3 regions of the Chryseobacterium sp. G0201 genome follow, and region 2 is predicted to be linked to each of the others. Evidence: riboswitches for the same ligand, from Rfam matches in the RefSeq annotation. Region 2 holds a riboswitch; each other region holds the start of a gene.

Region 1 (2,274 bases), 740 kb from region 2:
TTATGTATACGATAACGCGGCGAGTACTGTTCAGAATGTTGTAGTTATAGCCAATTACGATACCTCTGCAAAAGATGTGGTACCATATTTTCCATACACAGGACAATGGAAAAATTTAATGGATAATACGATTTCAAATATCACTTCTACAACAGCTCCGATCAATCTTCAGCCGGGAGAATTTAGAATTTTCGGAAATTATACCGGAACTTTATCTACAGTTGACGTAAATGCAGAAAATAAATTATCGCTTCAAATCGCAGACAATCCTGTGAAAAATGGTTTGGCGAAACTAATTTATCATAAAGCTAAAAACGGCGAAATTGCAATCTATGACATGAGTGGCAAAAAAATGGATTCATTTAAATTAAAAAATGAAAATGGAACTTATGAATTAAAAGCCAATTATTCTGCCGGAATGTATCTGGTTCATTTAAAATCAGAAACCGGAGTTGCTATCCAGAAGATGATTATTAAATAAATATATTTTAAATAAAGAGAGAGAGGTAATGAAAATTATCTCTCTTTTTATTTACGGTATAATTCACATTTTAACACTTCGAAATTCACAAATTTTTGCAGTTTTAAATTATTAATCTACCTTTGCAGTAGATTTATCAAGAAAGGTGGAGGGATTTGGCCCTGTGAAACCTTAGCAACCGACACAATTCCAGCGTGTAATGGTGCTAATTCCAACCCGATTGAGGGTAGATAAGTGAAGCAATATTCTAAATATTCATTCCATTTCTTGACAATCTTTGTTGGCGGATTTTTGTCCGTCAGGGTTTATTATTAATTTTGCAAAAAACAAAAGATGAAGAAACTAAGCATATCAGTATTATTGCTTGGAGCGGTTTTCGTATCGGCTCAGGAACTTGAAAAAGAAAAACAAATTGAAGACGTCATTATTGTCGGAAACCGAAATGCTAAAAGAACAAAACTAGAAACTCCTGTTCCGGTAGATGTTATCAATATTGAAAAAATACAAAAATCGGCACCTCAAACGACGGTTCAGGATCTTTTAAACTATGTAATTCCGTCTTTTAATGCGGTGAGACAATCTGCGTCTGACGGAACTGAACATATTGATCCTATGACTTTAAGAGGAATGGGACCTGACCAGGTTTTGGTTTTGGTGAATGGAAAAAGAAGACATACAACATCTCTGGTTAATTATCAAAATACAGTAGGAAACGGTTCTGTTGGGACAGATTTAAGCACAATTCCGGTGATTGCAATAGACAGAATTGAAGTCCTAAGAGACGGAGCCGCTGCTCAATACGGTTCTGATGCCATTGCAGGAGTTATTAATATTATTCTTAAAAAAGATATTGGCGCTTCGGCAAGTTTAAACTATGGATTATCAGGGAGAAATGATGGCGAAACGTATCAGGGAGCAGTTAATTACGGAACTTCTTTAGGAAAAGATAAAAGTTACATCAACTTATCATTACAATTAAGTCAGAGAGGAAAAACAACGAGAACGCAGAATCACGATTTAGATATTTTCGGAGATAATTTTGCCTATGAATTTGCTGATGATCCTGATGGAGCAAGAGCTTCTGACGACGAAATTATCAGACAAAGAGGCTTAACCCGAGACGATTTCAATTTCCAGATCGGTGATGCTCAGATAAAACAGGGTCAGTTGTTTTTCAATGCAGAATATCCTTTTAATGATCATTTTAAGCTCTATACTTTTGGAGGCTTCAGCTTAAAAGAAGGTGTGGGATTTGGTTTCAGAAGACTTCCAAGTGAGAAAGATAATATCGTTTCTTCAATTTATCCAAATGGCTTTCAGGCTAATTTAAAATCTCAAGTGTACGATCTTTCTTACGCTGTCGGAACGAAATATAATCTCAACGATTGGTTTTTCGACCTGAGCAATACTTTCGGAAGCAATACATTTAATTATAACGTTGACAATACCAATAATGCTTCTTTAGGCGCGAAATCTCCGACAAGTTTCTATGCGGGAGCCCACAGCTTTCTCCAAAACACCATAAATCTTGATGTTTCTAAGAATTTAAATAATTTCAATATTGCTTTCGGAGGAGAATTTAGGTTTGAGGAATATCAAATCAAGGCTGGAGATGAAGCATCTTATGCGAGATATGATATCAATGGAAATATTGCAACGCCCGGATCTACAGTTATTGGAAATGGTGGATCACAGTCTTTTATGGGCTTTTCTCCCGACAATGCTTTGAAAAAATCAAGACATTCTACAGCAGTTTATGCAGATGTTTCCTACGATTTAGATAAAAAATTAAA
Region 2 (2,274 bases):
GGAGAAAGTCTGAAATCAAAAGTTTTTGATTCTCCGGCTCCAATCATTTCATCAATTAAAAAAGAAGCTTTTGTACCTCTTTTTTCTGGATTTACAGTATTACTTCCATAAATGATATGATCATTAATTCCGTCTTTAAAATAGGTGTTTCCGGAATAAAGTGTTCCGTATAATTTGGGACAATTCGTCTCATTTTCACAAAAAACGCTATTTGAATTACTCTTTCTGGAATAGAATTTTTTAATAGAAATACTGTCATGATTAATATCGATACAGCTTTCCGAAGAAGCATTTAGCTGACCTTTGTAAGTATTGTAGCCCCATTTCCAGTTGTTTCTGAACCAGACGGTCGGAGCAACCAATATAGGCGCATCATTCTGACTTCTGTTGGCTACCGTTACCCTTACTAAAATATCATTATGTTCAGCTTTACAATATTCAATGAAAATATCAAAATATTCATTGTTATTAAAGATTCCGGTATCAAAAATCTCGTATTCAGGTTCTTTTTTGCTTCGTCTCCCATTTTCGGAAATTAATTGATCATAAGGAAACTCGTTGATGGGATATTTATATACCATCTTCATGTAACTGTGAGTAGGGGTGTTGTCTAAATAATAAAAGATTTCTTTAATATCTTCACCATGATTTCCCTGATGATTGCTCAACCCGAAAAATCGCTCTTTTACCATCTTATCTTTTTTGTTCCAGAAAGAAAGCGCAAAACATAAAAGCTGCTTCGGATCAGAGATTCCTGCGATGCCTTCTTCTGCCCATCTGTAAGCATAGCTTTCGGCTTTGTCATGACTTGTAGATCCCCACGCATTGCCGTCCGGACTGTAGTCTTCACGCACATTTCCCCATTGTCGGTTACTTACATAAGGTCCCCAGTTTTTCCAGTCTTTATCTTGTAATCTTTGTTTTTCAACACTCATATTTCATCACTTTTCATTACGAAGGTAAGTTTTTTGAAAAATAATTCCAACATTTTGAATTTGAAGAATACTTAACATGTCCTTGGAACTCTTTTGTTTAAAGGCTTTTCGAGATTAAATTAAATTTTTATAAATATTTAAAAGAAAATTTCTATCTTTGCAGCATTCGATCATTCACATATTGAAAATGTTATCAAGAAAGGTTGAGGGATTAGACCCTGTGAAACCTTAGCAACCCTTTGCGCAAGCGAAGAAGGTGCTACGTTCTACCAAAATTTATTTGGACAGATAACTTACTGAAGTTCTTTCAGCCATTTCTAATGGCATTTTCAAATTGTATTATCAAAAAGTATAATAGAATTGAAAACAGAACTAAACTATATTAATCTTTCGTATCAAACGAATTCCAAAAAGGAATACAATATCCCGTTGAGCTATCAGCTTTTCGGGAAAGACCTGTTTTCAGCACCGATCATTTTAGTTAATCATGCCTTAACCGGAAATTCAGATGTTTCAGGAGAAAAAGGATGGTGGAAAAAATTAATTGGTGAAAATCAGGTTATCGATACAAACAAATATACAGTTCTGTGTTTCAATATTCCCGGAAACGGTTATGATAATTTTTTAATTGATGAATATGAAGATTTCACGCCTTCAGATATTGCCAATATCTTTTTAAAAGGCCTTGAAAAACTTAATATAAAAAACTTGTACGCCATTATTGGAGGTTCTCTAGGAGGTGGAATCGGCTGGGAAATGTTGACAAAAAATCCAAATCTTGCCGAGATCTTCATCCCAATTGCCTGCGATTACAAAACGCACGATTGGCTTCATGCACAATGTCTGGTTCAGAAATTTTTATTAAATGGAAATGATAAACCACTGCAAAAAGCCAGAATTCATGCGATGTTGTGTTACAGAACACCTCAATCTTTAAACGATAGATTTCAAAACAAATATAATCAGGAAAAACAGCTTTTAGAATCGGAAGATTGGCTTGTTTATCACGGAAATTCATTAAACGAAAGATTTAGTTTAAAATCTTATAAACTGATGAATCATCTATTAATGAACATTAACGCAGAAGAAATTCAATTGGAGAAAATCCAGGCGCGAATGCACATGATCTCCGTTGATACAGACTTATTCTTTCCTGCTTCCGAAATCCGAATGTGTTTTGAAAAGCTTAAAGAAAAAAAGGAAAATATTTTCTATCACGAGATCAAATCAATTCATGGGCACGACGCCTTCTTAATGGAATACGAACAATTAAATAAAATCATTAAAAATATTTTATAGACGATGAAAAATGCTAACGAAATAAAATTTTTGAAAAACA
Region 3 (2,274 bases), 140 kb from region 2:
TCGAGTTGGTTTTCGTTACCGAACCTCCAATTTCCGCACCTTCTCCCAACAATGGATTGGTATAATAATGACCGTTGTAATTCACTAAATCAACAGAAAAGCTTGTTCTGAATTTCAGTTCCGGCAAGAAAGTAAATTCTGCAAAACCTTTTCCTGAAAAGTTATCTTCTCTGTTTTCATTTTTATCTAAAGGCAACGTAGCGGCTGCATTTTCATTCTGCAAAGCGCTTGTTGGTCTGTATTTCCCGAAATCATAAATGTAATTTCCGTTGGAATCCAATTTATAACTTCCGTCAGCATTTCTTTCATAATAAGGATAAAAAGACGGAATCACTCTCGCCGCATTGATCACGTTATCTGTTCTTGAATCTGACGAAGGCGGTGCCTCCTGAAGACTGTTCGTGTAGGCTAAATTCGCTCCGACATTCAACCATTTTTTAACTTCAGAATTGATTTTTAATCTTGCACTGTATTTTTTAAAACCAGATTCTATCGCAATTCCTTTATCATCCAAATATCCTAAAGAGAAAAAATAATTACTCTTTTCATTTCCTCCACTGAAATCTAAGTCAACCTGATTTCTTGAAGCTGTTCTTTGCAAAATATCTTTCCAGTTGTCATTCCATAAAGTTGTTGCACCTGTTAAAAGTTTCCCGTCTGTTCCTACAGGGCTTGGGTAACCTGCTCCATAAGGATTAATTCCCAAAGCATTCACCAAATTATCAGTTGCCATCTGCGCAGCCTGCTGAGAAGAAACTTGACTTGATTTATAACCATTTCTCAATGCTTCCCAATACAATTCGTAATATTGATCGGTGCTTACCTGCTCATAATCTTTTACTGCTCTGCTTGAAAAACCCTGACTGATATTAAAATTCACTCGAGCCTCTCCTTTTTTACCTGATTTTGTTGTGATGATAATAATTCCATTAGCTCCTCTTGAACCGTATAATGAACTAGCCGTTGCATCTTTCAAAACACTGATCGATTCTATATCGTTTGGGCTGATGGAATTGATATTTCCGTCAAAAGGAATTCCGTCAACGACAAACAACGGATTGCTTGAAGCGCTCACTGAACCAATTCCACGAATTCTGATCGAAGCTGTTGAACCTGGCTGTCCTGAGGAACTTACTGCCTGAAGCCCCGGAACTTGTCCTTCCAAAGCTTTTGTAATATTGGTAACTGGCCTGTTATTGATCTTTTCACTCGAAATCGTTGCTACCGAACCTGTATAACTTGTTTTTTTAGCTTTTCCGTAAGCTACCACGACTACTTCATCTATTTCTTTTTCGCGAAGAGTATCTTTTTTTGTGTCCTGCCCATGTACACTTGCAATTCCTAAGAAAAACACAGCAACTGGCGGAATCCAAATTTTAGAATTAATTAATTTTTTGCTAATCATAATCAATTTTATTTATCAAATATTAAAAATTAACCCTTTGCAGAAAAGTTAGCAAAGGGCATCGATAAATACGATTAACCAAATGCTTATTGTTCCTTTAAAGGCTGAATGTAACACCTTGCTTTCTGCAGGTTGTTAAGATTTCATAGGGTCAGTTCCCTCCATCTTTCTTTATAAGCCGATCGAAATATGACTGCAAATCTAAAAACAATTAGTCTACAAAACAAGTAGACTTTAAGTTTTTTAATTATAATTTTATGAAAATTAAGTTAATTTAAACTTAAAAATCACTAAAATAGACAGTTATACAAAATGTTAAATTTTCAAATATGAGAAATATCATTAAAAATAATGTAAAAGTGGATTTTCACTAAAAATGAAAAATTTCAGTCTTAATTGAAAAAAGTTTTTAATTTTATAGAATGAAAATTTTAATTGTCAATGGTCCTAATTTGAATCTTTTAGGTACAAGAGAACCAGAAATATACGGAACAGTTTCTATGGAAGATTATTTGGAAAATGTAAAGTCTGAATTTTCTTCTCATGAAATACAATATTACCAATCAAACATTGAAGGTGAGTTGATTAACAGACTTCAGGAAGATGATTTTGATGCGCTGGTGATCAATCCGGGAGCTTTTACGCATTATTCTTACGCGATTGCTGATTGTTTAAAGAATATTCAGAAGCAAAAAGTGGAAGTTCACATTAGTAATATTTATAAAAGAGAAGAATTTCGCCAGAAGTCTGTGACGGCTGCAAATACTGATGCGGTTTTGTCCGGTTTTGGAATGGATGGATATAGATTGGCGATTTTGAGTTTTAAATAATTTATTAAAATTCAAAATAAGAGATGCTTCGACTCCGCT

Evidence for each region. Region 2 has a riboswitch for S-adenosylmethionine ahead of EG348_RS09250 (alpha/beta fold hydrolase). Riboswitches for the same ligand answer to the same signal wherever they lie in the genome.
Region 1: linked by a shared signal. The riboswitch ahead of EG348_RS05750 (TonB-dependent receptor plug domain-containing protein) and the one ahead of EG348_RS09250 (alpha/beta fold hydrolase) in region 2 are both predicted to bind S-adenosylmethionine.
Region 3: linked by a shared signal. The riboswitch ahead of EG348_RS08590 (SusC/RagA family TonB-linked outer membrane protein) and the one ahead of EG348_RS09250 (alpha/beta fold hydrolase) in region 2 are both predicted to bind S-adenosylmethionine.

What each region holds. Positions count from the first base shown of each region.
Region 1 is NZ_CP033917.1:1,302,364-1,304,637, reverse strand. It holds gene EG348_RS05755 (alpha-amylase family glycosyl hydrolase) at 1-481, shown strand, start outside; SAM riboswitch class I at 612-718, shown strand; gene EG348_RS05750 (TonB-dependent receptor plug domain-containing protein) at 815-2,274, shown strand, end outside.
Region 2 is NZ_CP033917.1:2,045,979-2,048,252, forward strand. It holds gene EG348_RS09245 (MGH1-like glycoside hydrolase domain-containing protein) at 1-935, opposite strand, end outside; SAM riboswitch class I at 1,123-1,230, shown strand; gene EG348_RS09250 (alpha/beta fold hydrolase) at 1,296-2,234, shown strand; gene EG348_RS09255 (ACT domain-containing protein) at 2,238-2,274, shown strand, end outside.
Region 3 is NZ_CP033917.1:1,909,482-1,911,755, reverse strand. It holds gene EG348_RS08590 (SusC/RagA family TonB-linked outer membrane protein) at 1-1,405, opposite strand, end outside; SAM riboswitch class I at 1,489-1,585, opposite strand; gene EG348_RS08585 (type II 3-dehydroquinate dehydratase) at 1,828-2,235, shown strand.